2 regions of the Kitasatospora sp. NPDC048298 genome follow, and region 2 is predicted to be linked to the other one. Evidence: riboswitches for the same ligand, from Rfam matches in the RefSeq annotation. Region 2 holds a riboswitch; the other holds the start of a gene.

Region 1 (15,232 bases), on a different contig from region 2:
CGGCCTGCTCGCCGTCGGCGGCGCCGCACTGCTCGGTGCGGCGGCGAGAGGGCTCGCACGCGGGTCACGGTCCGGGCCGCCGGGGCCGGGCTGACCATCGGCCCTCGGCTCGTCAGCGGCTCCGCCCTCGACCCGCCGGCGACTCAGCCCTCGGCCCGTCAGCGAGCCGTCCCCCGGCCCCGCCGCGGCTCGGCGGCGGTCCGGCGCCAGTCCAGGTACTGCTGGCGGACGTACCCGCGCGCACCGTCGCCTTCGGCGGTGACGCGGTCGTGTTCGGTCAGCTCCCCGGCCGCTATCCGCGCCCGCACCACCTGGTGCGGGTCGGCGTCGCCGCCCGCCAGGGCGATGCGGTCGGCCCGGGCGGCGGCGCGCAGCAGGTACTCGCGACGCTTGCGGGGCGGGCTCTTGACGGTGCTCCGGTGGGCGGCCAGGTCCTTCTCCTCCTCCGCGACGTCCGGGGCGTACTCGTACGCCTCCCCCGCCGTGGGCACGGGCCCGGCCGGCACCTGCCGCACCGGTTGGGGCGGCAGTGGCGGCAGGCCGTAGACGTGGAGCACGGCGTTCGCGAACTCCGGCTGGTCGACGGGTACTCCGTGCCGGCCGAAGACCGCGAACAGCTCGGCCAGGGCGCGCGGTTCGACGCCGCGTGGCCGGTCGTCCTCGGTGACGTCGATCCGGCCGAGCTGCGGGCCCCAGAACCGGCCCGGCGGGTCCACCAGGCGCAGGCGCAGGGTCACGTGGTGGCCGCTGGTCTCGATCTCCTCGCCGAACTCCATGGCCAGGCCGCTGATCTCCGACCAGGCGTAGCGGCGCGCGACCAGCAGCCGGACCAGGGTGAGGCCCTGCTCGTCCTCCCGTAGCCGGAAGGTGTGCGGCACCCCGACGGCCGCCGCGCCCCCGATCAGCACGCCGATCAGGGTGGCCGTCCCCGCGCCGGTGGCACCGGACAGGCCGAGCGCGAGCATCGTCGCCACCGCCAGGGCGCAGCCGATCCCGATGTTGCTTCCCCACTGCCGCATGACCGACAGCCGTACCGTCCGCATCCCGCCCCCTGATCGACCGTGCGTGTTCCTCCACGGTCCCGGGGATCACCGGGCCCGGGCAAGCGCCGACGGGGAGCTGTGACGGCCCCGTGACGAACCCGCCACACGGCGGCCGTCGAGCGCGCTACCGCCCGCGCAGCCGCCGCACGAGGTCGCGGGCGGCCTCCGGCCAGCTCGGGTGGTCGAAGGCGAAGCCCGCGTCGAGCAGGCGGGTCGGGACGACGCGGCGGCTCTTCAGCAGCAGCTCGGTGTCGGAGCGCAGCGCGAAGGCGCCCAGTTCGGCCATCCAGCGGGTGGCGGGCAGGGCCAGCGGCATGCCCCAGGCGGTGCGCAGCTCGCGCATGAACTCGCGCTGGGGCAGCGGGTTCGGGGCGGCGAGGTTGACCGGCCCGGTGAGGTCCTCGCGGGCGATCAGGAACTCGACGGCGCGGGCGAAGTCCCGCTCGTGGAGCCAGGAGACGTACTGGGCGCCGCCCGCGACCGGCCCGCCGACACCGAGCCGGGCCAGCCAGGAGAGCGCGTCGAGCGAGCCGCCGCGCTCGGGGCCGAGGACGGCGGCGGTGCGCAGCGCGACCCGGCGGGTGTGCGGGGTGTCGGCCTCGGCCAGGGTGCGCTCCCAGGCCTGGGCGACGTCGATGCTGTACCGCCAGGCGGGCGGGGCGTCGGGCTCGCTGCCGCCGATCAGGCCGTCCCGCTCGTCGTTGGGGGCGTCGTGGCGGTGGGCGTAGACGGTGGCGGTGCTCATCTGGAGCCAGCACGAGGGCGGGCGGCGGGCGGCTGCTACGGCCTCGCCGACGACCCGGGTGGACTGCACCCGGGAGTCCATCATCTCCTGCCGGTTCGCCTCGGTGTAGCGGCAGTTGACGCTGCGCCCGGCGAGGTTGAGCACGACGTCGGCGCCGTCGATCTCGGCTGCCCAGGCGCCGAGGGTCCGTCCGTCCCAGCCGACCTGCCGGGATCCGGCGGGCCTGCGGCTGAGCACGACGACCTGGTGCCCGGCGGCGGTCAGGCGCCGGTCGAGCAGCGTCCCGAGCTCACCGGATCCACCGGGAATGACGACCTTCATGGGTTCCCCCTCTTGCCTCGGTTCCTCGGAACCCAGCGTAGCCCAGACTTCTGAACGCGTTCAATTCTATGCCCCGATCCCCTCCGAATGTCGGCCGTGATCGTCGGTCAGCAGAAGTGGACCTTGTGTCGAAGCACTCCGGTACCTATCGTCTCGATGTATCGGTTCGATACATCGAGCCGGAATCAGACCGTCGATCAGCGGGGGCTTCAGTGACGGGAATCAACGACGACACCCGGCAGCACCAGGACGACGCGCGTGGCCGGGCGGCCGCCGGCCAGGAGTCGGCGCAGGCCGAACGGCGGCTGCACAGCTCGTCGTTCGGCCGCGCGGCGGGCGCCTACGCCGAGCACCGCCCGGACTACGCGCAGGCCGCCGTGCGCTGGGCCCTCGAGGCCGCGCCCGGCCAGCGGGTGCTCGACCTCGGCGCCGGGACGGGCAAGCTCACCGCCACCCTGGTCGCCCTGGGCCACGACGTCGTCTCGGTCGAACCCGACCCGGCGATGCTGGCCGAACTGCGCGCCGCACTGCCGACCGTCCGCGCGCTGGCGGGACGAGCGGAGGCGATCCCGCTGCCGGACGACTCCGTCGACGCCGTGGTGTCCGGCAACGCCATGCACTGGTTCGACATGGACCTCGCGGGGCCGGAGATCGCCAGGGTCCTCGCCCCCGGCGGCGTGCTGGCCGGCCTGTGGAACGTCTTCGACGACCGGGTCGACTGGGTGGCCGGCCTCGCCCGCGTCACCGGCCCCGCCGCCATCGGCCCGCGCGACGTGCCCACCAGTTGGCGCGTCGAGACGGCGCGGATGCACCTTCCCCGGTCCGGCGGGGACGCCCGGTTCGACTCGCCCGAGCAGGCGGAGTTCCCGCACGGGCAGCGGCGGACCGCCGACTCCCTCGTCGCCACCCTCTCGACGAAGGCGGGCGTCCTGGTCATGCCGGAGCAGGAACGGAAGGCCCTGCTGGACGCCACCCACGCCTACCTCACCGACCGGCCGGAGACCGGCGCCGGCACCGGCACCGGCACCGGCGAGTTCACCCTCCCGATGCTCACCAGCGTGCTGCGGGTCCGCCGGATGTGAGGCCCGCCGGCCCGTCCTTCCGGTGACCAGCGGCCCCCGCTCCCCGCTCACCCGGGGAACGAGGACCGCAGTCACTCACCGAGCCGGCGTCACTTGTCGGCCCGGAAGGCCCCGTGGACTCGCAGGTTGCCGTTGATCGCCACCAGGTCGTCGTTGGTGTGCAGGATCCAGGCACTCCCGGTGCGGACCGAGAGGTGCCTGTTGGCGTTCACCTTCCCGAAGAACGCCGACTCCCCGCCGACCCGCAGGTCGCCGGTGGCGTTCACCTTCCCGGCAAACACCGACTCCCCGCCGACCGACAGGTCGCCGTTGGCGTTCACCTTCTGCCGGAACTCCGACTCCCCGTGGACGACCAGCCGCGGCGGACCGTCCAGCGTCTCCAGCACGTTGTCGACGGTCAACCCGCCGTGCAGGGTGAGGCGTTGCTTGACCTGGGCCCGGTCGGTGACCAGGTCGTTCAGGTCCGCCTTGTCGGCGGCGACGGTCCCCCACGTACGGTTCCCCGCGCCCTGGAACACGTTCAGCCCGGACGCCGGGAACTCGATCCACCCGTCACCGGACGTACGCCCCTGCACCCAGCTGGTGTTGACGCCGTTCAGGTCCGCCTTGTCCGCGGCGACCGTCCCCCACTCGCGGTGCCCGGAGCCCTGGAACACGTTCAGCCCGGACGCCGGGAACTCGATCCAGCCGTCACTGGACGTACGCCCCTGCACCCACTTGGTGTTGACGCCGTTCAGGTCCGCCTTGTCGGCGGCGACCGTCCCCCACGTCTCCTGTCCGTCCTTGCGGACGTTCACTCCGGACTGCGGGAAGTCGAGCCAGCCCTTGCCGGAGTCGCGGTCCCCGACCCACTTGGTGTTGATGCCGTTCACGCTGATCTTCTCGGCGTGAACGGTGCCCAGGTCGTTCCCCTGGCCGTGACCGACCGTGATCCCGTCCGACGGGAACTGGATCCACCCGGAACCGCTGTCGCGGCCCCGCACCCACGCGGCGGTCACGGTGTCGACGTCCGCCTTGGCGGCGGCAACCGTACCCGGCGCGTTCGACGCGTCCCGCACCTGCACACCCTGCGCCGTGAGGGTGACCCGACCCTTCTCCGTCGTCCCCTCCACCCACGGCGTCGACACCCCGACCGACGCCGTCACACTCTCCACATCCGCCTTGCCGGCCGCAACCGTACCCGGCGCGTTCGACGCGTCCCGCACCTGCGCACCCTGCTCGGTGAAGACGATCCGGCCGCGCGGCGCCGTGCCTTCCACCCACGGGGTGTACACGCCCTTGGTCGCCGTCACACTGTCGAACTCGGGGCTGCGCAGGTGGACGGTGGTGGTCAGCAGGTAGCTCGGCTGCTGCCCGTTCGGGGAGCTGGCGATCAGGGTGTAGGTGGCGTCCCGCTTCGGCTCCTGGCCGGGCTTCGGCGACCACTGCCAGCCGGCCGCCGCCCCGCTCCTCGGCGGGACGGCCTCCGGCGGGCCGTCCGGGCCCTGGATCTGGTACGTGAGGGTGTCCGGGCCGTCCCACTGCAGGACGACGTCCTTGCCCGCGGCCACCAGGGAGTCCTTCGCACGGAAGTTCCGCGGCACCTTGGCTTCCTGCTTGATCAGGCTCAGGGTCACGAGGCTCGGGTGCACGAAGCCGCCGATGTTCGCCGCCCGCTCCGTCACCCGCAGCAGGACCAGCCCCGGCTTGCTGGAGACCGGGAAGCCCTCCATCGCCACGACCATGGAGCCGCCGCCCTTGATGAGGGTGGGGTAGCGGGGGTCCTGGGAGGAGATCTTGTAGACGGCGGTCGAGGTGTTCCAGTCGGTCGCCGGCTTGTTCGCCGGGTCCGTCGCGGTGTTCTGCGTGATCTGCGGGGTGAACGCTTTCGGATCGGTCGTCAGGTCGCCGTCCTTGTCCCCGACGGGCACCTGGATCTCGGTGGAGTACCAGAGCGCGTCGTCGCTGTTCGGGTTGGAGATGATGACGTAGACCGTCCCCCGGGACTCCTCGCCCGCGTTGGGCACCTGGAGCGGAGCCGGGTCGGTGAGGATTTCGTAGTTCAGAGTTGCCACCGTTGTAGACCCCCTGATTCTGCTGCACGGGCGCTCGCCTCCACGGGCACCGCCCCCTTGTCACAGCACTGTCCTGCCAGCGGAAATCCCGGGAGCCCGGATTCCGCACAACCGGCGCGAACCAGTCCCGCACTGGCCGAAAGATGGATGACGGAATTCCGGCTCCATCTTTTTCCTCACACGGCACTTCAGGCCCGGGAAAAGCGAATTCACCCTGCGACACCACCGGTTTTGCCGCCGATTCGATAGCGCTGACCGGCCTGCGGCAGCGGCGATCCACGTCGCCGGCGATCCACGGAAGCTTCCGGTTTCCCGGGGCGGGTCCGCTCGGCCCACGCGGCCACCGGCGGCCCTGCCGCGCCGACGACCGCGAAGAGGGCGCCGAGGAGCAGCCACCCGGTATGGCCGAGCGCGAGAACCGCCCCGGTGAGGATCACCGGGGCGAGGGCCTGGCCCGCTCCGAAGCCGATGCCGGCCAGGCCCTGGTACTGCCCCTGGGCGTGGTCGGGTGCGAGGCCGAAACCGAACGCGAAGCCGGCCTTCGCACGACCGGCAGTCGTGGATGTAGCCCATTCCGTACCGCCCAACGGAACGCGCACTGCGGGCATGCACCGGTTCTCACCCGATCGTTCCGGGCGGTGCCGGGCGGGCGATGGCCACCCACGTCCGTCGCGATCTCCGGATCGCGCTTTCGGTGTCCCGGATCTCGTCCTGGCGCATGCCCGGACGAGATCCGGGACACCGTCGATCGCGGGGGCATTGCGGTGTTGTCCGTCGAATGTTCGGCTGATTCGGCTGTCCGCTCAGCCGGTCTCGGCCACGCAGGCGAGATCCGGCACCGGTCGCTCCCCAGTGGTCAGGAACGTGGTCACCGCGTTGTCGCCGCACTTGTTCTTGGCGAACCCAGATCAGCGCCGCGTCCCAGCCCGCGATCGTCGCCCTGATGCTCGAACAGCTCGGCGCCCGGCCCGGCCAGCGCGTCTTCGAGGCCGGAGCCGGGACCGGAGTCAACGCCGCCTACCTGGTCACCATCGTCGGCTTGGCGGTCGCCCTGGCCGACGCTGCCGCCGTGTTCGAGGAGTCCGCGTTCGACCTGGGTACGTCCGGAGGCGACCGCTTGAGTCCCATACTCGAACAGCGCCGCCATCGGACGCCGGCAACCTCATCGCCGGCCCCAACTGGACTTTCCAGGCGAACACTTGGGAAGGCGACTGTCTTCGAGGTCGAGCAGCGCGGCCGGTGGGGTACGCGCGAGGCGGGTCAGAACTCGCGGCCGATCAGCGGGACCTGCTGGCGGCGAGCTGGTGGCCGCGCGGGCGGCGGCCGCCTCCAAGCCCCGGGTGCCGAGGGCCCACCGCTTCCAGCAGGGCCCGAGCGCCCGGGGCTTTCGCCGCACGGGGCGCCCGCGTCCCGCCCCGCACGGGACGCCACCGGCGAGGCTGAGTAGCGCTCCGCGACCACCGCGGGGACGGAGGACCGGCACGCCTTCCGCTACGCCCACGCGGGCTGAGTTCAGGGGTCGTGGCGATCGCAGTGGTCATGACCCCCGTCGTGCCCGTCGCCGTCGTGCCCGTCACCGTGGTGCTCGTGGTGCTCGTAGTGCTTGATCGTGGTGAGGTCGTTGGCGGTGTGGATGGTGGCGTCACCGCCTCCGGTGACGGTAGCGGTGTTGGTGACCTGCGCAGGGGCGTCGCAGGAGACGTCGACCTTCAGGGTGATGGGCGGGTAGCTCTGCCCGGCAGGCAGGACGTCGCTGCGGGTACAGGTGAGGGTGGCCAGAATGCAGTGCCATCCCTTCCCGGTGATCCGGTCGGCCCGAAGACCTGCGGGGAGGGTGTCGTGAACGGTGACCGTGGTGCCATCGGTCGGGCCGACCGCTGTGGCGTTACCCACAGTAATGGTGTAAACGCCGTCCTCGCCCCGGACGAAGTGGTCCGCGTGACTCTTGGCGATGGTCAGGGAGGGGCCGAGTACCGTGAATGTGAGGCCGGTACTGCCGGTGCCGGCAGCGCTCTCGGTGCCGCCGCGGTCAGTGGTGGCGCTGCCACTGGATTCGGTGAGGCCGGTGGCGGCGGTGTCGATCACCGGCACCGTGCGGCCGTTGACCTGGGCGACGGAGGCGCGCTGAGCCGTGGCCGTCCAGACTGTGGCCAGGACGATCGCCAGGACGGCCAACCCGGCCATCATGACCGCCGCCGGCTTGCGGACCCGTACCCTCAGCCACCGTCGAAACATGCCGCCCATTCCTCCCGGGCCGCGGCTTGCTTCAGCCCGCCCTCTCCCATGCCTGAACACCGACATCTCCGCTTCCAAATCGCCGACAACAAGCCGTTACTGTTCGTGACCCGAATATCACTTTGCGCTTCGGTGAGTGCGCTCGCACATACAACACGGTGGTGATCGCGGCGAGCACACGAGACCCGACGGACAACCCGCCGAACACAGCGGGTGGGCCAGTGGTGCGCCGCAGAGCGCCGGCGAGGATGACGCCGGCGCGAAAGGAGCGGTGGCGCGCTCGATGACGACCCTCATGCGTCACCCACGGAGCGGATCAGCCGGACGCGGGGGCGGGGCTCGGTCGGAGTGGTCACCGGCGGCGCCGGAGGAACTTGAAGAGCAGAAGGCACAGGGCAGCGACGAGGGCCGAAAGCCCGGCGACCACAGGGGACGGGAAGTGCCCTTGCTGGGCGACCGACGCGGCGACCGCTCCAGTGCTACCGGGAGTCGTCGGGAAGGTGACGGTGGCGCGCGCGGTGTGCTCGACCAGGCCGCTCTTGAGCGTGAGCTCCACCGTCGACGAGCCGTCCGACAGCTGTGCGTCCAACGGGACGACCATCTCCGCAGCGTCACCCGGAGCCAGTGTGGTGCCCGTCCTGGCCGGGAACGGTCCGGCGCGCAGTCCGCCCGACCCGTCGAAGACGGAGAGTGCCCCGCCGATGTCCAGGGCGCGGCCCCCCGTGTTGTGGATCCGGGCGCGAACCTCCCCCCGCCCGTCGCGGGCTCGGGCCGGATGGAGCCGCTCGATCTCGAAGTCCGAGGGTGGCTCACCACCGGGACCGACGTCGATGTACATGCGGACGCCCACCCGGCCCTGGAACGTCACATTGTGCGAGCGGTCCGTGGGGGTGTCCGTCTGTGCCCAGATGACGCCGTATCGCTCCCCGGCGGCGGCGTCCCCGGGCACCCGGATGGTGGCGCGTACTCGCACCGTTTCGGAGGCCGCCAGCTCAAGGTCCGCCGTGTCGAGTGACGTCCAGCCGGTCAGCTCGTTGGGGGTGCGCTCCGGCGCGAAGGTGAACTCACCCTTCGCGATGGTGGCCGCCGCGGCGTAGACGTTGACGTGCATCGGCGTGGACGACTCGTTGGTGACCTCCACCCGCCGCTCGATGGTCGAGCCGGGCGCGACGTGGTCGACGATGTAGGCGTGCGCCCTGGGATCCGCACGGCGGCTTTCCGGAGCGTCGAGCAGCTTGATACCGATGGTCTTCCCCGCGGCCGGGTCCCGGGGGGAGGACAACCCGGGTGCCGCATGCCCCGCTGCCGGCATCACCCCGGCCGCCTGTACGAGGGCCAGCGCCAGCAGCAGAACCCCGCACCGGCGCGCGCCCTTCATTCCATCAGGCAACGGACTGGGTCAGCGTTCCGGTGTAGATCCCGCCGACGGCGCTGGGGGGCACGTTGACGGAGATTGTCGGGTTCCAGGACGCGGTGTTGTCTCCGACACCAGCGCTCCCGGTGAGCACCGTCTGCGCGCTGTTGCTCAGCGTCACGTTCGTTGGAGTGGCGGTAATGGTACCGGTCGTCGTCACCGTCCCGACCGTGTAGGTGGCGTCGGTGGCGGCGATCGTCGTCACACCGTTTGTGAAGTCCGTCTCCGCTGCGGTCACCGTCCAGGAGGCCGAGACGAGGGCGCGATCGTCGGTGACGGTACAGGGCCCGATCGGCGCGCTGATGACGGTGCCGGGCGCTCCCGAGCCGAGGTTGGCACTGGCCGGTACCGTCAGCGTCAACGCGCCGGACGTGACGGCGAACGTGACTGTGGTGCTGGGGTCGGCCGCCGCGACGGCGAGGCCCGGCTGGACCGCGACGAGAGTCACGGCTGCGGCCGCGATGGACATGATTCGTGCAAGCACAATTGCTCCCGAAGTAGCTGCCCGCCAACGGACACTGGCAGACGTGGCGTCAGGGAATCGGGCGCGGCCCTGTTCACGCAAGCCGACGCGCGCCACACTCCGCCACACGAATGACCCCGTTTCAGCCGGATCGAAGCCCAGCCCGCGACACGCGGGGTGCGGTGCGGGCCGTTCCGTACGGTCTCCTTCGACGGCCGCGGCTCGGCACGCCGGGACCGCCGCGCCCTCACCCCCCACCAAAGCCGGGAGCGCACGGCCGGCCGGGCCCGCTCGGTGGCGCAGGATCGGCGGGCCTCAGGGCGGGCACAACGCGCAGACGGCGCCCTCTGGACTTACTAGGACGTCCAACTATATGGTCGACGGCAGGTCCGCGGTGTCAGGGAAGCCGGTGTGAGTCCGGCACGGTCCCGCCACTGTGACCGGGGAGTTCGTCCTCGTGAGGGACGGCCACTGGCAGCCAGCCGGGAAGGCCTGAGGGCGTGCGGTGATCCGGGAGTCAGGATACCGGCCGCGGGTGATCCGTGTTTTCCACGAGGATGGAGACGACACGCATGACTCCGGGCTGCTCCCGTTCCACTGCTCCTGGCTGTCCTGTGCCGACGACTGCCGGGGCCCAACCGCTCTGACGGTTCGTCATGCCACCGCCACCGTGACGTCGCGCGGCCGCATCACCGTGCGCCCGCCCGTCGGCGGCGGCCTCCATTCCTCCTCTCCCCGACCCTGTCGAGAGTAGGAACCGATGGTCCGTGAACTGACCCACTTCGTCGGCGGCAAGCGCGTCGCCGGGACGTCCGGCCGCTTCGGCGACGTGTACGACCCCAACACCGGCCGGGTGCAGGCCCGGGTGCCGCTGGCCGACCGCGCCGAGGTCGAGGCGGTGATCGCCGACGCCGCGCAGGCCCAGCCCGCGTGGGCGGCCTGGAACCCGCAGCGGCGGGCGCGGGTGCTGCTGCGCTTCCTGCAACTGGTCGAGCAGGAGAAGGAGGAACTGGCCCGGCTGCTGTCCGCCGAGCACGGCAAGACCGTGGCCGACGCCCACGGCGACATCCAACGCGGCCTGGAGGTCGTGGAGTTCGCCGCCGGGATCCCGCACCTGCTGAAGGGCGAGTTCAGCGACAACGCCGGCACCGGCATCGACGTCTACTCGATGCGCCAGCCGCTCGGCGTCGTCGCCGGCATCACGCCGTTCAACTTCCCCGCGATGATCCCACTCTGGAAGGCCGCACCCGCGCTGGCCTGCGGCAACGCCTTCGTCCTCAAGCCCTCCGAGCGCGACCCCTCGGTGCCGCTGCGGCTGGCCGAGCTGTTCCTGGAGGCCGGGCTGCCGCCGGGCGTGCTCAACGTGGTCAACGGCGGCAAGGAGGCCGTGGACACCCTGCTGGAGGACCCGCGGGTCGAGGCGCTCGGTTTCGTCGGCTCCACGCCGATCGCCCAGTACGTGTACGCGACCGCCGCTGCGCACGGGAAGCGGGCGCAGTGCTTCGGCGGCGCCAAGAACCACATGATCGTGATGCCGGACGCCGACCTCGACCAGGCCGCCGACGCGCTGGTCGGCGCCGGCTACGGCTCGGCCGGGGAACGCTGCATGGCGATCTCGGTCGCCGTACCGGTGGGCGAGGAGACCGCGGACGCCCTGGTGGCGAAGCTGGTCGAGCGGATCGCCGGGCTCAAGATCGGCCGCTCGGACGACCCGGCGGCGGACTTCGGCCCGCTGGTGGGCCGCGACGCGCTGGACCGCGTCCGCGACCACCTGGACCTCGGCGTCCGGGAGGGCGCCGAACTCGTCGTGGACGGAAGGGACTTCCGCCTCCCCGGCCACGAGGACGGCTACTTCCTCGGCGCCTCCCTGTTCGACCGGGTCACCCCGGACATGCGGATCTACCAGGAGGAGATCTTCGGCCCGGTGCTCACCGTCGTCCGCGCCGCCGACTACGAGGAGGCGCTGCGGCTGCCCAGCGAGCACCAGTACGGCAACGGCGTGGCCATCTACACCCGGGACGGCGACACCGCCCGTGACTTCACCCGCCGGGTGAACACCGGCATGGTCGGCGTCAACGTGCCCATCCCGGTCCCGATCGCCTACCACACCTTCGGCGGCTGGAAGCGCTCCGCCTTCGGCGACCTCAACCAGCACGGGCCGGACTCGATCCGCTTCTACACCCGCACCCGCACCGTCACCTCGCGCTGGCCCTCCGGGGTCAAGGAGGGCGCGAGCTTCACCATGCCGACGATGGGCTGAGGCGGGCCGTGCACACGCAACTGACCGACGATCAACTCGCCATCGTCGAGACGACCCGGACCTTCGCCCGCGAGCACCTCGCACCGAACGCCGTCGAGTGGGACCAGGCCAAGCACTTCCCGGTGGACGTGCTGCGCAAGGCGGCGGAGGTCGGCCTGGCCGGCGTCTACGTCGGCGAGGAGTCCGGCGGATCCGGGCTCACCCGCGCCGACGGCGTGCTCGTCTTCGAGGCGCTGGCGACCGGCTGCCCCTCGATCGCCGCCTACCTGTCCATCCACAACATGGTCGCCTGGATGATCGACCGCTACGGCGACGACGCCCAGCGCGCCCGGTGGCTGGCTGGTCTCTGCACGATGGAGACCCCCGCCAGCTACTGCCTCACCGAGCCGGGCGCCGGCTCGGACGCCGCCGCGCTCACCACCCGGGCCCGCCGGGACGGGGACGCCTGGGTGCTCGACGGCGTCAAGCAGTTCATCTCCGGCGCCGGCGCCTCCGAGGTCTACCTGGTGATGGCCCGCACCGGCGGCCCGGGGGCCGACGGGGTGTCCGCCTTCGTCGTCCAACGGGACGACCCCGGCGTCTCGTTCGGGCCGAACGAGCGGAAGATGGGCTGGAACGCCCAGCCCACCCGGCAGGTGCTCCTCGACGGGGTGCGCCTGCCCGCCGACCGCCTGCTCGGCGCGGAGGGCGAGGGCTTCCGGATCGCCATGAGCGGGCTGAACGGGGGCCGGCTCGGCATCGCCGCCTGCTCGCTCGGCGGCGCGCAGGACGCCCTGGAGCGCGCCACCGGCTACCTGGCGGACCGCGAGGCGTTCGGCGCCCGGCTCCTGCACTCCCAGGCCCTGCAGTTCCGACTCGCCGACATGGCGACGGAGTTGGAGGCGGCCAGGGCGCTGGTATGGCGGGCGGCGGCCGCCCTGGACCGGGGCGATCCCCGGGCGCCCCAGCTGTGCGCGATGGCCAAGCGCTACGCCACCGACACCGGCTTCGAGGTCGCCAACCAGGCCCTCCAACTGCACGGCGGCTACGGCTACCTGGCCGAGTACGGCATCGAGAAGATCGTCCGCGACCTGCGGGTGCACCAGATCCTGGAAGGGACCAACGAGATCATGCGCGTCATCGTCGCCCGCGGCCTGACCGGAGCCGCGTGATGACCCCGAACGACACCGCGGAGGTCCTCGTCCAGCGGGAGGGCCGGGCCGGGCTGATCGTCCTCAACCGGCCGGCGGCCCTGAACGCCCTCACCCACGGCATGGTGCGGCGGATCGCGCAGGCCCTGGACACCTGGGAGGAGGACGACCGGGTCGACACCGTCGTCGTCACCGGCGCCGGTGAACGGGCCTTCTGCGCGGGCGGCGACATCGTCGCCATCCACCGCGCCGCCACCGGCGGGGACCGGGGCGCCGTCGAGGAGTTCTGGCGCGACGAGTACCGCCTCAACGCCCGGATCGCCCGCTACCCCAAGCCCTACGTGGCGCTCATGAGCGGCATCGTGATGGGCGGCGGCGTCGGCGTCTCCGCCCACGGCAGCGTCCGCATCGTCACCGGGACGACCCGCGTGGCCATGCCGGAGGCGGGCATCGGCTTCGTCCCCGATGTCGGCGGCACGTACCTGCTCGCCCTCGCTCCGGGCGAGTTGGGCACCCACCTGGCCCTGACCGCCGGTTCCGTCGGTGCCGCGGACGCGCTGCTCTGTGGGCTCGCCGACCACTTCGTTCCCACGGAGAAGGTCCCGGCGCTGCTCGACGACCTCGCCGAGCTGCCCGTGCACGACGCCCTCGAACGGCACGTCGGACCGGCGCCGGCCGGTGTGCTGGACGGACAGCGCGGATGGATCGACCGGTGCTACGCGGCCGGCACCGTCGAGGAGATCCTCGACCGGCTGCGGGACAGCGGTGAACCGGAGGCGAAGAAGGCCGTCGACCGGATCACCGCCAACTCGCCCACCGCCGTGAAGGCCACGCTGGCCGCGTTGCGACGGGCCCGCGCCCTCGGCCCGCTGGAGGCCGTCCTGGACCAGGAGTACCGCACCTCCTGCGCGGCCCTGGCCACCGGCGACCTCGCCGAGGGCATCCGGGCCCAGGTGATCGACAAGGACCGTTCGCCGCGGTGGAGCCCGGCGGCGCTGGGCGCCGTCGAACCCGCCGCTGTGGCCCGCTACTTCGCCCCGCTCGGCGAGCGCGAACTCGGCCTCGCCGCCACCACACCCCTGGAGCGCTGGTGACCCTCGACATCGGATTCATCGGACTGGGCAACATGGGCGGCCCGATGGCCGCCAACCTCGTCAAGGCCGGCCACCGGGTGACCGGCTACGACCTCGCGGCGGACGCCCGTGAGCGGGCGGCGGGCCACGGGATCGCCGTCGCCGAGTCGGCGGAGCGGGCGGTGGCCGGGGCCGAGGTGGTCATCACCATGCTGCCGACCGGCCGGCACGTGCTGGAGGCCTACGAGGGCCTGACCGCCGCCGCGCGCGAGGCGCTGTTCGTGGACTGCTCCACCATCGCCGTCGGGGACGCCCGGATCGCCGCCGACCTGGCCCGCACGACCGGGCACCGGGCCGTCGACGCGCCGGTGTCCGGTGGTGTGCCCGGCGCCGAGGCCGCGAGCCTGACCTTCATGGTCGGCGCGGAGGACGCCGACTTCGGCGAGGCCGAACCGTTGCTGGCCGCGATGGGCCGCCGGGTCGTGCACTGCGGCGCCTCCGGGGCGGGGCAGGCCGCGAAGATCTGCAACAACATGATCCTCGGCGTCTCGATGATCGCGGTCAGCGAGGCCTTCGTCCTCGGGGAGAGCCTCGGGCTCAGCCACGAGGCGCTGTTCGACGTGGCCTCCGCCGCCTCCGGGCAGTGCTGGGCGCTCACGTCCAACTGCCCCGTCCCCGGGCCCGTCCCCACCAGCCCGGCGAACCGCGACTACGCGGCCGGGTTCGCCGCCGCCCTGATGGCCAAGGACCTCGGACTGGCCGCCGGGGCGGCCGATTCCGCCGGCCTGCCCACCGAACTCGGGCGCAGGGCAGCGCAGTTGTACGCCGACTTCGCGGCGGCCGACGGCGCCGGGCTGGACTTCTCCGCCATCATCACCACCCTCGGGAAGGGCACCGCATGACCTACGAGACGATCCTGGTCGAGCGCAAGGGCCGGGTCGGGCTGATCACCCTCGACCGCCCGAAGGCGCTCAACGCGCTCAACACCCTCCTGATGAACGAAGTCGTCGCCGCGGCAACGGACTTCGACCGTGACCCGGACATCGGCTGTCTGGTGGTCACCGGTTCGGAGAAGGCGTTCGCGGCCGGCGCCGACATCAAGGAGATGCAGTCCCTGGAGTTCGTCGACGCCTACCTCGGCGACTGGTTCGCGGCCTGGGACCGGTTCGCCGCGCTGCGCAAGCCCGTCGTGGCGGCCGTCGCCGGCTACGCGCTGGGCGGCGGCTGCGAGCTGGCGATGCTGTGCGACGTCCTGCTCGCGGCGGACACCGCGAAGTTCGGGCAGCCGGAGATCAAGCTCGGCGTCATCCCCGGCATCGGCGGCTCGCAGCGACTGACCCGCGCGGTCGGCAAGGCCAAGGCCATGGAACTGTGCCTGACCGGCCGGGTGATGGGCGCCGAGGAGGCCGAGC
Region 2 (15,232 bases):
CGCACCAGCGCGTCGTCGCCCCGGGCGGCCTCCAGCAGCTCGCCCACCGCGCGGTCCGCCGGACGGGCCGCGACCCAGGCGCGGAACTCGGCGCGGGCCGGGCCCGGCGAGTAGTCGGCGCAGGCGTTCAGCAGCTCGAAGGCGCTCTGCTCGATGTGCCCGGCCGCAGTCTGGGCGACCGTGCAGATCTCCTCCAGCTTGGCCCGCACCGCCCAGTGGCCGAGCGGCGACAGCTCCGCGGCATCGTTCCTGCGTACCAGGGCGCCGACCGCCGCCAGGCCGTCCAGCATCCAGTCCAGGACGGCGGCCACGTCCGAGGGCGCGGCCGGGGTGTCGATCTGCGGCGCGCGGCAGGTGCCGCGGACGGCGGAGACGGCCGAGGCCGCGTGCGGCACCGGCGACAGGCCCGGCCCGCCGAGCCCCGCGCCGACCCGGCGCTCGTCCAGCCCGCGGCGCAGCAGCTCCAGCAGCTCGCTCTCGGCGACCGGGCCGTCCACCAGGTGCAGGAAGGAGAGCAGCTGCGGAGCCTGGTCCACGGCCTGCCCGGCGAGTACGGCGAACACGCCGCGCAGCGCGGCGGGCGGCACCGGGGCGAGCAGGGTCCAGGCGTCGAACAGCGCCGACCAGCCACGCACCACGGCCTCGTCGTCGTGCTCCCAGGCGTGCAGGCGCCAGCCGGGGCCGGCTCCGCCGTCCCGGGCCTCGACCAGACCCACCAGCAGCGCCTGCCCCCATGCCTTGGCGGCGGCGCCGACCGTCATGGCCAGCGCCCGGCCCGCCGCACGGGCGTCCTCCGGGAGCAGCTCGCCACGCTTGTCGACCTCGGCCAGCTCGCCGGCCCAGCGGGCGACCCGGACGGCGTCCACCAGCATCCGGCGGGCCAGCGGCGCCAGCTCGGCGGGTGCCGGGAAGCCCTCCGGCACGGGAACCCGACCTCGCCCGGGAGCCGGAGCCGGCCCCCGTCGCCGGGGTACTCCGTTACGGGGGACACCCGCCCCGCCCGGCCTGCCACCGGCGGGCCGTTGGGCCGTTCCGGGGAGACGGGTCACCGTCGCACCGGTACCGATCGTCGGCGGGAGCGGGGCATCACGGTCGCGCGGGTTCCGAGACGTCACGTCGAGCAGTCTTCCCCTTGTACCGGCCTTCTGTCACATCCGGTTGTCCGTACGACCGGGCGAGCGGCGGTGGCACCTCCGCAAGATCGGGCAACAGCGGCAAACCGCCTGGCCGGAAACGTATGGCCTGCCCATGCCATCCCGGGCGCCCCGGTTGCCGGGAATACTCGACCGGTCACCGTGCGTACGGGTGGGGGGTAAGGGTCCGGGCCAACTATTGCCCCTGGCGACGCGCCGGATTTCGCACGGGCAATCCCCTCCCCCGGCTTCCGGCCGGGCTGTCCAGCCCGAATCCGGACGGATGGCGGGCGGGGGCGGGGGGATCGTGCTGCACGAGAAGTCGGACAGGCCGACTTCTCGTGCGCGCTCGACGTAATGGCAGGAACGTTCATTCGTGGACGGGGGGAAGCTGAGCGGAAAAACCGACGGGACCCGGCCGAACGCGCCCGCGCGGAGAGGGGGGCTCACGCGGAACGGCTCGTACGGCAGGACTCGCGCGGAAAGGCTCGCACGGAAAGGCTCGCGCGGAAGGCGGCTAGAGCAACGGAGTGAGCCACCGGCGGAGCAGTTCGGTGTAGCGCTCGGGGGCGCTGTTCCAGAGGGTCGCGTGGTCGGCGCCGGGGAAGGCCTGGAGGCTGACCACGTCGCGGCGGGCGGCGGCCAGCTTCTCGGCGGCGCCGAAGGGGGCTATCCGGTCCTCGGGGCTGTGCAGGAGGAGGGTGGGCACCCGCAGGTCGGCGCCCTCGGCGATGCGGCCGAAGTCGGCGAGGTCGACGCCGGTCCGGCCCTCGGCGGCGAGGGCGCCGAGCTCCGCCGCGACGCCCGGGAAGCCGGAGCGGGCGGCGTCCCGGCGGGCGGAGGCCGGGAGGTCGAGCACGGGTGAGTCGAGGACCAGGCCCCGGACGGCGTGCGACCAGGCGGAGCGGGCCGCCGTGTGGAGGACCATGGTCGCGCCGAGGGACCAGCCGTAGAGGATCACCGTGCCGGCGCCGCTGTCCAGCGCCAGCCGTATCGCCGCCTCGACGTCGCGCCACTCGGTCTCGCCGAAGTGGCTGAGCCCGTCCGGGGAGGCGGGGGCGCCCCGGTCGCCGCGGTAGGTGACGGCGAGGGCGGGCAGGCCGAGCCGGTCGAGGACGGGGAGCACCGGGAGGGTCTGCCGACGGTCGGCCTCGGGACCGTGCACCAGGATCACCCAGGTGCCGCGTTTGCCGTCGAGTTGCCAGGCGGGAAGGGCGCCGAGCTCACCGTCGACGGCTATGTCGGCGAAGGCGAGGCCGAGCGCCTCGGTGGGGTCGCCGAGGTGGACCCGCGGGGTGAAGCGGACCTCGGTGCCGGGGGTGAGGGTGCCCCGGTCGGCGCGGACCAGCCGGCGGGTGACCTCCTGCTCGTCACTGTGCAGGATCTCCTCGACGACCGCGTGCCCGCCGTCCGCCCACTCGACCGCCCAGCGGCCGGGGCGCAGGCTCCCGGGGCCGCGGGTGAAGGTGATCCGGCCGGGGGCGAGGCCGCGGACCACGACCGGAGCGGACTCCTGAACGGTGGTCACCGGACGGACCATCCGCTCGGAGGCCCGACGGCCGATCACCAGCACGGCGGCCCCGACCGCGGCGGCCGCCACGACGGCTGCGGTTCCCCAACGCATTTCGCTCCCCGCTCTCCTGCCTCACGGCCCGGACGGTGTTCGGGCACCAGTTCACCGGCGCCCCGCCCGCCCGGCCACCGGACTGGGCCGTCCGGGTCACCCGGGCGGCGGCCCGGCCCTGCCGAGGAGCCGGCGACCCTGGCGCTGCCGAGGTGGCGCCGGGGACGGGTGGTGAGGACGGCGGGCCCCGGGAAGGCGAAGGCCGAGGACGAGGGCAGCGGCAGGCCCCGTCCTCGGCCCGCAGCGCCGGCCGGTCCCACGGGGCGTCAGCGGCGTCCGCGTGTGACCAACCCCTCCGTGACCTCGGTTGACTCCCGGTTCGGGCCCGTGATGGGATCCTGGGGCCAAACGGAGGCATGGAGAGGAAGCCGGTGGAAGTCCGGCGCGGTCCCGCCACTGTCACCGGGGAGCACGCTCGGAACATCGCCACGGCGGGCCGTCGACGGCCGCTGGAAGGCTCCGAGGGTGCGTTCGACCCGGAAGCCAGGAGACTCTCGCCGCCGTCACGTCGATCCAGGGCGCGGACCCTGAGTGAGGACACGCACGCGATGCAGGCTGCCCCGCCCTGCCCGACCCCGAGCTGCCCTCCGCCGTGCGACCGATGACCCCGCCCGCGCCTTCCCCTTCCGTGCGCCCGCTGACCCGCGCCGCCGCGTTCGCGCTCGGCGCCGTCGCGGGCTACGCCGCCGACGCCCGTTTCGCCGACCCCCGCCGGGGCCACCCGGTGGCCGTCTTCGGCAGCGCCGCGACCCGGCTGGAGCGGCGGCTGTGGCGCGACGGCCGAGCCGCCGGGGCCGGGTACACGGCGCTGTGCGTGGGCGCGGTCGCGGCGGGCGCGCTCGCCCTGGACCGTACGGTGGGCCGGCGCCCGCTGGGCCGGGCGGCGCTGGCGGCGGCCGCGACCTGGACGGTGCTCGGCGGCACCTCGCTGACCCGGGAGGCGCGCACCATCGGCCGCTCGCTGGCGGCGGGCGACCTCACGGCCGCGCGGGAACGGCTGCCGCACCTGTGCGGGCGGGATCCGAGCGCGCTGGACGGGCAGCAGATCGCCCGGGCGGTGGTCGAGTCGGTGGCGGAGAACACCGCCGACGCCGTGGTCAACGCGCTGACCTGGGGCGCTCTGGCCGGCACGCCCGGCCTGCTCGCCTTCCGCGCCGTGAACACCCTGGACGCCATGGTGGGCCACCGCTCGCCGCGCTACGCCCGGTTCGGCTGGGCCTCGGCCCGGCTGGACGACCTGGCGGGCTGGCCGGGCGCCCGGCTGACGGCGCTGCTGACGGTGGCCGCCGCGCCCGAGCCGCGGACGGCCTGGCGGGTCTGGCGGCGCGACGGCTCCGCGCACCCGAGCCCGAACGCGGGCCAGGCCGAGTCGGCGTTCGCCGGCGCGGTGGGCGTCCGGTTGGGCGGGACGCTGCGGTACGGCGAGCGCGTGGAGAACCGGCCGGTACTGGGTGCGGAGCTGCGGCCGGTGACGGTGGACGACATCGAGCGGGCCTGCGCGCTCTCCCGGCGGGTGGGCGCGCTGGCGCTGGGTACGACGGTCGCGGGGCACGTCCTGCTGCGGGTGCTGGCGAAACGGCTGCTGACGGAACGGGTGCCCGCGGAACGGGTGCCGGCGAAGCGACTGCTGCCGAGGATGAGGGGACGGGGATGAGCAACGCACTGCTGGTCGCGGGGACGACCTCGGACGCGGGCAAGAGCGTGGTGACGGCCGGGATCTGCCGTTGGCTCGCCCGCCAGGGCGTGCGGGTCGCGCCGTTCAAGGCGCAGAACATGTCGCTGAACTCCTTCGTCACCTCCGACGGCGCCGAGATCGGCCGCGCCCAGGCGATGCAGGCGCAGGCCGCCAGGGTGGAGCCGGAGGCGGCGATGAACCCGGTGCTGCTCAAGCCGGGCGCGGACGGCCGCAGCCAGGTGGTGCTGCTCGGCAGGCCGGTGGCCGAGGTGGGCGCGCTGGACTACCGCGAGCGCAAGCCCGTCCTGCTGGAGCGCTCCCTGGAGTGCCTGGCCGACCTGCGCCGCCGCTACGACGTGGTGGTCTGCGAGGGCGCGGGCTCGCCCGCCGAGATCAACCTGCGCGACCGCGACATCGCCAACATGGGCCTGGCCACGGCCGCCGCCCTGCCGGTGGTGGTGGTCGGGGACATCGACCGGGGCGGGGTCTTCGCGGCGATGTACGGGACGCTGGCGCTGCTGTCGGCGGAGGACCAGCGGCACGTGGCGGGCTGGTTCGTCAACAAGTTCCGCGGCGACGCGCGCCTGCTGGCACCCGGGCTGGACATGCTGCGCGAGCTGACCGGCCGTCCGGTGCTGGGCACGCTGCCGATGCTGCCCGGGCTCTGGCTGGACGCCGAGGACTCGCTGGACCTGTCCACGGTGGTGGACCGGGCGGACGGGCCCGGGCCGCTCGGCGCGGACGTGCTGCGGGTGGCCGTGGTGCGCTTCCCCCGGCTGTCCAACTTCACCGACGTGGACGCGCTCGCGCAGGAGCCGGGTGTGCTGGTGCGCTGGGCGACCAGGCCGGAGGAGCTGGCCGACGCCGACCTGGTGGTGCTGCCCGGCACCCGGGCCACCGTCGCGGACCTCGCCTGGTTGCGCGAGCGCGCCCTGGAGCCGGCCCTGCGGGCGCGGGCGGCGGCCGGCCTGCCGGTCCTCGGGGTCTGCGGCGGCTACCAGATGCTGGCGCACTCGATCGTGGACGAGGTCGAGTCGAAGGCGGGCGCCGTCGAGGGCCTCGGGCTGCTGCCGACGCACGTGCGGTTCGGCGCCGAGAAGGTGCTGGCCCGCCCGGTCGGCGAGGCGTACGGGCAGCGGGTCGAGGGCTACGAGATCCACCACGGAGTCGTGACGGTCGAGGGCGGGGACGCCTTCCTGGACGGCTGCCGGGTGGGCGCGGTCTGGGGCACGACCTGGCACGGCGCGCTGGAGAACGACGGATTCCGTCGCGAACTCCTGCGCGAGGTCGCCGAGTTGTCCGGGCGGGCGTTCGTCCCGGCGCCGGACACCTCCTTCGCCGCGGCGCGCGAGGCCCGGCTGGACCGGCTGGGCGACCTGATCGAGGAGCACGCGGACACCGACGCGCTGTGGAAGCTGATCGAGGGCGGGGTGCCGGCGGCCGGATCGCTGCCGTTCCTCCCGCCCGGGGCCCCTGGGAGTGACGCATGACCGACGTCCGCTATCCGTTCACCGCGATCGTCGGCATGGCCGACCTGCGGCTCGGGCTGCTGCTGAACGCGGTCTCCCCGGCCGTGGGCGGCGTGCTGGTGCGCGGCGAGAAGGGCACCGCGAAGTCGACCATGGTGCGCGCGCTGGCCGGCCTGTTGCCGTCCATCGCCACCGTGGACGACTGCCGCTTCGCCTGTGACCCGGCCGCACCCGACCCGCAGTGCCCGGACGGGCCGCACGCCGCCCCGTCCGCGTCCGAACGGCCTTCCCAACTGGTCGAGTTGCCGGTCGGCGTGACCGAGGACCGGATCGTCGGCTCGCTGGACCTGGAGCGGGCGCTGGCCGAGGGCGTCAAGGCGTACGAGCCCGGGCTGCTCGCCAGGGCGCACCGCGGCGTGCTGTACATCGACGAGGTGAACCTGCTCCAGGACCACGTGGTGGACCTGCTGCTGGACGCCGCCGCGATGGGGCGCTCGTACGTCGAGCGCGAGGGCGTGTCGGTGCGGCACGCGGCCCGGTTCCTGCTGGTCGGCACCATGAACCCGGAGGAGGGCGAGCTGCGGCCGCAGCTGCTCGACCGGTTCGGCCTGACCGTCGAGATCGCCGCCACCCGGGACCCGGTCGAGCGCGCCGAGGTGGTCCGCCGCCGGCTCGCCTACGACGCGGACCCGGCAGGCTTCGCCGCGCGGTTCGCCGCGGAGGAGCGGGCGCTCGCCGAACGCATCACCACGGCCCGGGAGTTGTTGCCCGCGGTCGAGCTCACCGATGTGGCGCTGCGTCAGATCACCGCCGTGTGCGCCGCGTTCGAGGTGGACGGACTGCGCGCGGACATCGTGATGGCCCGCACCGCCGTCGCGCTGGCCGCCTGGGACGGGCGCACCGAGGTGCTGGAGGAGGACGTCCGACGGGCCGCCCGGCTGGCGCTGCCGCACCGGCGCCGCCGCAACCCCTTCGACGCGCCGGGGCTGGACGAGGAACAGCTGGACCGCACCCTGGAGGAGCACTCCCGGCAGGACGACCCGGAGCCCGAGGGCGACGGGCCCGGCCCGGACGGCGACGGCGGGCCGGACGGGGGGCCGGAGGACGGCGGCCCCGACGGCGGACCCGACGGCGGCGGCCCTGACGGCGGCGGCGCACCCGAGCCGTCCGACGGCGACCCCGAGGCGTCCGCGCCCGAAGCGTCCGCTCCCGAGACGCCCGCCACCGAGGGCGCCGACGCGCCCGCGCAGCCGCCCGTACCGGCCCAACACCCGACCCCCGCACGGGAGTCGGCGCCGGTCGCAGCCGGGGACCCGTACCGGACCAGGCTCTTCACCGTCAAGGGCACCGGGCACGGCGCCCAGGGCCGCCGCTCCCCCGCCGAGACCACCGGCGGGCACACCATCCGCGCCCGCCGCCCGCAGGGCGCGCTCGCCCGGCTGCACCTGACCGCGACCCTCCAGGCCGCCGCGCCGCACCAGGCGGCGCGCGGGCGCAGCGGGCGGGCGCTGCTGCTGCGCAAGGACGACTTCCGCGAACAGGTGCGCCAGGGGCGGGAGTCCAACCTGGTGCTGTTCGTGGTGGACGCCTCCGGCTCGATGGCCGCCCGGCAGCGGATGACCGCCGTCAAGGGCGCGGTGCTGTCGCTGCTGATGGACGCCTACCAGCGCCGCGACAAGATCGGCATGATCACCTTCCGGGGTGCGGGCGCCGAGTTGGCGCTGCCGCCCACCTCCTCGGTGGAGGTCGGCGCGGCCCGGCTGGAGTCGCTGCCCACCGGCGGACGGACCCCGCTGGCCGCCGGCCTGCTGCGGGCGCACGAGGTGCTGCGGGTGGAGCGGCTGCGCGATCCGGACCGGCGCCCGCTGCTGGTCGTGGTGACCGACGGCCGGGCCACCGGCGGGCGGGACGCGCTGGCGCAGTCCCAGCGCGCGGCCGCGCTGTTCGCGGCGCAGGGCACGGCGAGCGTGGTGCTGGACTGCGAGTCCGGCCCGGTCCGCCTGGGCCTGGCCCGTACCCTGGCCGGGCTGCTCGGCGGCACCACCGTCAGCCTGGACGAACTGCGCCCCGAGGGCGTCGCCTCGCTCGTCCGCGAGAACCGCTCCACGAGCCGGCCCACGAGCCGGTCCGAGAACCGTTCCACGAACCACTCCGCGAACCGCTCCGCGAACCGCGCGACCACCACGATGCGAAAGGCGGCCTGAGCCGACATGCCCAAGGGTGTCCCCGAGAGCGTCCCCGACGACGGCCTGACGACGCGCCAGCGCCGCACCCAGCCGATCACCGCCGTGCACACCGGCCCGGGCAAGGGCAAGTCCACGGCCGCGTTCGGCATGGCACTGCGGGCCTGGAACCAGGGCTGGTCGGTCGGGGTGTTCCAGTTCGTGAAGTCCGCCAAGTGGAAGGTCGGCGAGGAGAACGCGCTGCGCGTGCTCGGCGCCTCCGGCGAGGGCGGCACCGTCGACTGGCACAAGATGGGCTCCGGCTGGTCCTGGATCCAGCGCTCCGCCGAGCAGGAGATGTCCAGCGAGGAGGCGGCCAAGGAGGGCTGGGAGCAGGTCAAGCGGGACCTCGCGGCCGAGACCTACCGCTTCTACGTGCTGGACGAGTTCACCTACCCGATGCACTGGGGGTGGATCGACCCGGAGGAGGTGGTGTCCGTGCTCGAGAACCGCCCGGGCAGCCAGCACGTCGTCATCACCGGCCGGTACGCGCCCGAGGCGCTGACCGGATTCGCCGACCTGGTCACCGAGATGACCAAGGTCAAGCACCCCATGGACGCCGGCCGCAAGGGCCAGCGCGGCATCGAGTGGTAGACCGTTGAACACCGCCCCCGGCACCGCCCCCCGCACCGTTCCCCGCCTCGTGGTCGCCGCGCCCTCCTCGGGCGCCGGCAAGACCACCGTCGCCACCGGCCTGATCGCGGCACTCGCCGCGCGCGGGCTGGCGGTGTCGCCGCACAAGGTCGGCCCCGACTACATCGACCCGGGCTACCACGCGCTCGCCGCCGGACGCCCGGGCCGCAACCTGGACGCCTTCCTGTGCGGGCCGGAGCGGATCGCGCCGCTGTTTCTGCACGGCGCGGCGGGGGCGGACGTCGCGGTGGTCGAGGGGGTCATGGGCCTGTTCGACGGGGCCTCCGGGCGCGGCGAGCTGGCGTCGACGGCGCACGTCGCCAAGCTGCTGCGGGCACCGGTGGTGCTGGTGGTCGACGGCTCCTCGCAGTCCCGCTCGGTGGCCGCGCTGGTGCACGGCTTCGCCTCCTGGGACCCGCAGGTGCGGCTCGCCGGGGTGATCCTCAACCGGGTCGCCTCCGACCGGCACGAACAACTCCTGCGCGAGGCGCTGGAGGAGGGCTCCGGCGTGCCGGTGCTGGGCGCGCTGCGCCGCTCGGCGGCGGTCGCCACGCCGTCCCGCCACCTCGGACTGATCCCCGCGGTGGAACGCTCGGCCGAGGCCCTCAAGGCGGTCGCCGACATGGGTGAACTGGTGGCCTCCTCGGTCGACTTGGACGCCCTGCTCGAACTCGCCCGGACCGCACCGGACTTGGACGCCGAGCCATGGGACCCGTCGGCCGAGGTCGCCCCGGTGGCCGGCCGGCCGCGGATCGCGGTGGCGGGCGGCGCGGCCTTCTCCTTCTCGTACGCCGAGAACGCCGAACTGCTCGGCGCGGCGGGCGCGGAGGTGGTCCCGTTCGACCCGCTGCACGCCTCGGCCCTGCCCGAGGGGACGGCCGGCCTGGTGGTCGGCGGCGGCTTCCCGGAGCTGTACGTCCGCGAGCTGAGCGGCAACGCCCCGCTGCGCGACGCCATCGCCGCGTTCGCCGCCGCGGGCGGGCCGATCGCCGCCGAGTGCGCCGGACTGCTCTACCTGGGGCGGGAGTTGGACGGCCTGCCGATGTGCGGCGTACTGGCCGCCGACGCCCGGATGACCGAACGGCTCACCCTCGGTTACCGGGAGGCGGTCGCCCTGCACGACTCCCCCCTCGCCCCGGCCGGCACCCGGGTGCGCGGCCACGAGTTCCACCGCACCGTCTGCGAGCCCGGCGCGGGCGAACTCCCCGCCTGGGGCTGGCGCCTGCCGACCGGCCCCCGCACCGAGGGCTTCGCCGGCGGCAACGTGCACGCCTCCTACCTGCACCTGCACTGGGCGGGCGCACCGGCGCTGGCGTCCTCCTTCACGGCCGCGGCGGCGGCCTTCGCGACGGGGGCCGCTACGGCGGGTGCGACCTTCGGCGGATAGCGCCGCGGCGGGTGCGCCCCCGCGCCCCCGGCGGATAACGCCGCGACACCGTGCCTGTCCGGGCCTAGGCTGCGCGCATGCATGTGATCGTCCTCAACGGCGGGTCCAGTTCCGGCAAGTCGAGCATCGCGCGGTGTCTGCAGGAGCTGCTGCCGGAGCCCTGGCTGCACCTCGGAGCGGACACCATGGTCGAGGCACTGCCACCCTCGCTGCGCAGCGGCGGCGAGGGGATCGGCGGGCTGGAGGGCGGGGACGGGACGGTCGAGGTCGGACCGGCGTTCGCCGCGCTGGACGCCGCCTGGACGGTCGGGGTGGCGGCGATGGCCCGGGCCGGGGCCCGGATCGTGGTGGACGAGGTGTTCCTCGGCGGCGCGGCTTCACAGGCCCGCTGGCGGGCGGCGCTGAAGGGCCTGGACGTGCTCTGGGTCGGGGTGCGCTGCGATCCCGCGGTGGCGGCGCGGCGGGAGGCCGCACGCGGCGACCGGGTGGCCGGGATGGCCGCCGCGCAGGCAAAGGCGGTGCACCTGGGGGTCGCGTACGACCTGGTGGTGGACAGCTCTCGGGCGGCCGTGGCGGACTGTGCCCGGGCCGTGGCGGCACGGGTGGCGGCCGCCGGCTCGTCGGACGCGCCGGCGGACGGGCGGGCCGGCACCCCCGCGTAGGGCCGCGGGCTACTCCCGGTCGAGCAGCGCGGAGAGGTAGGACGCCGCCTCGTCGCGCAGTTCCTCCGGCGACGGGACGTGCCAGTGCCCGCTGCCCGCCGTCGCGTTGAACAGGACGCCGTCGCACCAGCGGATCAGGCGCCGGGCGTCCGCCGTCGGGTCGGCCGAGCCGCTCCGGGCGAGCAGCGCGGCGGCGATGTCGGCGAAGCGCCCGCCCAACCGGTCGTAGACGGCGCGCAGTTCGGGCCGCCGGGTGGCCTCCAGGGCGAGTTCCAGACGGGCCAGGGTGAGCCGGCGGCCGGTGGTGAGCGCCTGGTGCAGCAGGTCGGCGCCGACCCGGACGAGGAGGTCCCGCGCGGAGGCGGGGGTGGGCGACGCCGCGGCGGAGGGCTCCACGGTGAGGACCGGGTGGTCCTCGGTCTCCCGCTCGACGATCCGGGTGAGCGCGAGCTCCAGCAGGGCGGCCCTGGTCCGGGCGAGGTTGGAGGTCGAGCCTGAGGGCAGTCCGGCCTCCTCGTCCACGGCGCGGTGGGTCAGCCCGCGCAGGCCGCGTTCGGCGATCAGGGTGATGGCGGCGTCGGCGATCAGGGTGGGGCGCGGGGGCGTCATGGGTCCGATCATGGCCTCTCTCCTCGGACGATCCCAAACCACTACAGCAGTAGTTCCCGGCGGACTACATCTGTAGTACGGTACTGGCAGACGCACACTACGGACGTAGTGCGAGGAGAGGAGCCCTCCCATGGGCAGCCCACAGGCCAGTCGGCAGGCGATCGTCATCGGCGGCGGCATCGGCGGTCTCGCCGCCGCCCTCGCCCTCCACCGCCGGGGCGTCCCGGTCCGCGTCCACGAGCGCGCCGACTCCCTCGAACCCGTCGGCGCCGGGCTCGCCCTGGCCCCCAACGCCCTGCGCTCCCTCGACCGGCTCGGTGTCGGCGAGCGCCTGCGCGCCCTCGCCACCCCGCACCCCGCCATCGGGCTGCGCCACCCCTCCGGCCGCTGGCTGGCCCGCACCAGCACCACGGCGTTCGAGGCCTACTTCGGCGACACCATCGCCGCCGTCGCCCGCGCCGACGTCATCGACGCCCTGGTCGACGCGCTCCCGGAGGGCACCGTCCGCACCGGCTCGCCCGCCACCCTCGTCACCCCCGGCGGCCCCACCGAGCCCGCCGTCGTCCGCACCACCGACGGAGAGGAGACGGCCGACCTGGTCGTCGCCGCCGACGGCATCCGCTCCGCGACCCGGAGCCGGCTCTTCCCCCGACACCCCGGCCCCCGCTACAGCGGCTTCACCACCTGGCGCACCGTCGTCACCCCCGACCACCGCCCGGCCGCCGCCGGCGAGGTGTGGGGCCGCGGGTGCCTCGCCGGGATCGTCCCGCTCGCCGACGGGCGGGTCTACGTCTACGGCGCCGCCCTCGCCCCGGCCGGCGAGCGGGCCGCCGACGGGGACGAGCGGGCCGAACTCCTGCGCCGGTACGGCGACTGGTGCGCCCCGGTGCCGCAGCTGTTCGCGCTGGCCGAGCCCGAGCGCGTCCTGCGCCACGACGTCTGGGACCTCGCCGACCCGCTGCCCGCCCACCACCACGGCCGGGTCGCCCTCCTCGGCGACGCCGCCCACGCGATGTGCCCCTTCCAGGGCCAGGGTGCCTGCCAGGCCATCGAGGACGCCGTCGTCCTCGCCTCCCTGCTCACCCCCGGTCCCGACCCGGCCGCCGCCCTGCCCGCCTACACCGCCGCCCGGCTCCCCCGCACCACCGCCGTGGTGGCCGGCTCCCGCCGCATCGGCGACCTCGTCGCCCTCCACTCCCCCGCGGCCACCGGCCTGCGCACCGCCGCCCTCACCCTCGCCGGTCTCCTCCCCGCCCGCGCCCTGCTGAGCCGCTCGGCCCCGACGTACGGCTGGCAGCCGCCGGCCCTGGGCGAGACGGGGTGAGGGGGCGGGCCGTCCCGGACCTGAGGAGCGCGCACACCACGGGCGTGCGGCGTCGGGGCCGGGTTCGGAGGCTACGCGTCGGTGTCCTTCGGGTGCCGGGGCGAGGCGTAGACGAGGTGGACGGTGCGGGCCGCCTCGTCCACGACATACCGCACCCGGCCACCGGCGGTCACCTCGTACTCCCACTGCGGCAGCCCGGCACCCCCGAAGGCCCGGGTCGCCAGGCGCCCCCGAAGCCGGTGCTGACGGTCGGGGTCCCGCCCCGACAACGGGTTCGCCCGGAGCGCCTCGAAGCAGCGACGGGTATTGCCGGGCGCTTCGGCACACAGGTCGCCCCAACCCTTGGCAGCCTCGCTCGTGCCGAACCGAAGGCGCCACTCACCGCCGACGGGTGGCGGCGGAACGTCGTCGCCACGCTTGGGGCTCACGGCTCGATCACCTCGCCGTGATCGTCGCCGGGCAGGGGCCCAGTGAGCTCAGCCGTCAGTTCCGGATCCGCGAGGACTCTGGCCGTGGCACGCCATTCGGCTATCACCCGGTGCAGACCGGCATGCACGTCCAGCTCGACGACGTCACGGGTCACGTCGACGAGGTCGACGACGAACTCGCGAACCTCCTCGGCTGACAGGTGCCTGGTCCAGGGGAAGACCGCAGGAAGCGCCAGCAGCACGGCCCGCGCGCCTTCGTCGCTGCTGATCAGCGCGGCGAACAGGCGCGCCGTGACATCCGCGGTCTCCTCGCGCTGACGGTCATGGCGCGCGGTGGTGAGGTACAGGTCCTCGCCGTCCCGCCGCGTGACGTGCACGCGCTGGGCCCGCTCCACAGTGTCCGCGACACGCTTGGAGTTCTTCGACAGCTCTGAGAACGCCACGGTGAGAGTCGACATGGCTCGACGGTAGTTCGGAACACATTCCGAAGTCAATCGCGACGGGGTCACCAGGCCGCGCGTGTCGGTGGGTGTTGCGATGATGCGTGCCATGGGTGACTCCGGCCGACGGGCCATTGCCGAGTACTGGGACGCGGCCGCCGCGGCCTTCGACCAGGAGCCCGACCACGGGTTGCGGGCGGGGCCGGTACGGGCGGCGTGGGTGCGGCGGGTGCGGGGGTGGGTGCCGGGTGGGCCGGCGGACGTGCTGGACGTCGGGTGCGGCACCGGGTCGCTGGCGCTGCTGCTCGCGGCGGACGGGCACCGGGTCACGGGGGTGGACCTGGCGCCGCGGATGGTCGGGCGGGCCAGGGCGAAGCTGGTCGCGGCGGGGCTGACGGCGCGTTTCCTGGTGGGCGACGCGGGCGCGCCGCCGCTCCGGGACGGAAGCTTCGACGTCCTGCTGTCGCGCCACCTGCTCTGGACGCTCCCCGAGCCCGAGCGGGCGTTGCGCGCCTGGGTGCGACTGCTGCGGCCCGGCGGCCGGCTGGTCCTGGTCGAGGGCCGCTGGCGCGAGGCCGGGCGGGCCGCCGACGTCCCGCCGCCGTACCCGGCCGGTGCGGGGCGGCTGCCGTGGGGCGGCGGGGTCGGGGTGGAGGAACTCGCCACGGCCGTCCGGCCGTTGGTGTCCGAGCTGCGGGTCGAGCCGCTCGCCGGGGAGGCCGAGCTGTGGGGTGGCCCGGTGGACGACGAGCGGTACGCGCTGGTCGCGCGACGTTGAGCGGCCTGCGGGGCGTCCGCGTCAGGCGCGCCTGCCGAAGGTGCCGTTGAGCGGGTCGGACCGGTGGCAGGCGGCGCAGCGCAGCCGGGTGTAGATCGCCACCGCGCCCATGAAGACGTCCTCGCGTCCGTCGGCCGGGGACGCGGAGGAGGCGGGCTCCCCGCAGTCCAGGCAGACGCGGCGCGGCCGGGCGGCGATCGAGCAGGCGCGGCAGACCAGGTGGGTCGGGTGTTCCGCGTGCACGACGACGGGCTGCGGGCCGCCGTACAGCAGGTGGTCGCACCACGTGCAGGACTCGTCCCGCTGCGACGCCAGCATCCGGGCCCGGGTCTCCTGCTGCCACTTCGCGGCCTTCTGCACCGGCACCCTGACCGGCGGCCCCCACCCGGAGGCGGTGAGCCACTGGGCGCCCTCGGCCCCGGCGGCCCGCAGCTGGTCGTCGACGGCGATGTCCCTGGGGGTCTTCTTCTTCATCGGGGCCTCTCCTCCGGTGGGCTTCCGCAGGGGATAACGCGGTCGGGACGCGCCTGGACACGCCGCCCGGCGCGCGGCCCCGTCGGTGCGGCCCGTTTGTGCAGCCCCGGCGGCCCAGGCGGGGCCGACTCGGACGGCCCGATCCGGACAGCGGCCCGACTGGGACGGCGGCCCGATTCAGAGGAGCGGCTCGGTGTCCCCGTGGGCGATGAGGAGCTTGCGCAGCAGGGTGTCGAGCCGGGTGCGCTCCTCCGCGTCGAGGGCGGAGAGGATGCGCTCCTCGTTGTCGACGTGGCCGGCCAGGGCGCCGTCGATCAGCTCCTTGCCCGCCGGGGTGAGGCGGACCAGGACGGCGCGGCGGTCGCTCGGGCAGG

Evidence for each region. Region 2 has a riboswitch for cobalamin ahead of ACGF0D_RS04670 (cobalamin biosynthesis protein). Riboswitches for the same ligand answer to the same signal wherever they lie in the genome.
Region 1: linked by a shared signal. The riboswitch ahead of ACGF0D_RS20005 (CoA-acylating methylmalonate-semialdehyde dehydrogenase) and the one ahead of ACGF0D_RS04670 (cobalamin biosynthesis protein) in region 2 are both predicted to bind cobalamin.

What each region holds. Positions count from the first base shown of each region.
Region 1 is NZ_JBICYZ010000025.1:96,333-111,564, reverse strand. It holds gene ACGF0D_RS20060 (hypothetical protein) at 1-94, shown strand, start outside; gene ACGF0D_RS20055 (hypothetical protein) at 159-1,019, opposite strand; gene ACGF0D_RS20050 (TIGR01777 family oxidoreductase) at 1,168-2,109, opposite strand; gene ACGF0D_RS20045 (class I SAM-dependent methyltransferase) at 2,322-3,191, shown strand; gene ACGF0D_RS20040 (hypothetical protein) at 3,281-5,245, opposite strand; gene ACGF0D_RS20035 (hypothetical protein) at 5,455-5,853, opposite strand; gene ACGF0D_RS20030 (hypothetical protein) at 6,049-6,117, opposite strand; partial or broken gene ACGF0D_RS20025 (hypothetical protein) at 6,147-6,284, shown strand; gene ACGF0D_RS20020 (hypothetical protein) at 6,758-7,480, opposite strand; gene ACGF0D_RS20015 (peptidase) at 7,833-8,858, opposite strand; gene ACGF0D_RS20010 (hypothetical protein) at 8,863-9,363, opposite strand; cobalamin riboswitch at 9,715-9,906, shown strand; gene ACGF0D_RS20005 (CoA-acylating methylmalonate-semialdehyde dehydrogenase) at 10,118-11,617, shown strand; gene ACGF0D_RS20000 (acyl-CoA dehydrogenase family protein) at 11,626-12,768, shown strand; gene ACGF0D_RS19995 (enoyl-CoA hydratase/isomerase family protein) at 12,768-13,841, shown strand; gene mmsB (3-hydroxyisobutyrate dehydrogenase) at 13,838-14,722, shown strand; gene ACGF0D_RS19985 (enoyl-CoA hydratase) at 14,719-15,232, shown strand, end outside.
Region 2 is NZ_JBICYZ010000004.1:75,076-90,307, forward strand. It holds gene ACGF0D_RS04660 (hypothetical protein) at 1-923, opposite strand, end outside; gene ACGF0D_RS04665 (alpha/beta hydrolase) at 1,651-2,757, opposite strand; cobalamin riboswitch at 3,118-3,251, shown strand; gene ACGF0D_RS04670 (cobalamin biosynthesis protein) at 3,386-4,411, shown strand; gene ACGF0D_RS04675 (cobyric acid synthase) at 4,408-5,922, shown strand; gene ACGF0D_RS04680 (putative cobaltochelatase) at 5,919-8,105, shown strand; gene cobO (cob(I)yrinic acid a,c-diamide adenosyltransferase) at 8,112-8,717, shown strand; gene ACGF0D_RS04690 (cobyrinate a,c-diamide synthase) at 8,722-10,143, shown strand; gene cpt (chloramphenicol phosphotransferase CPT) at 10,227-10,805, shown strand; gene ACGF0D_RS04700 (TetR/AcrR family transcriptional regulator) at 10,815-11,426, opposite strand; gene ACGF0D_RS04705 (FAD-dependent monooxygenase) at 11,545-12,738, shown strand; gene ACGF0D_RS04710 (hypothetical protein) at 12,810-13,166, opposite strand; gene ACGF0D_RS04715 (prevent-host-death family protein) at 13,163-13,717, opposite strand; gene ACGF0D_RS04720 (class I SAM-dependent methyltransferase) at 13,716-14,384, shown strand; gene ACGF0D_RS04725 (hypothetical protein) at 14,406-14,858, opposite strand; gene ACGF0D_RS04730 (MarR family winged helix-turn-helix transcriptional regulator) at 15,036-15,232, opposite strand, start outside.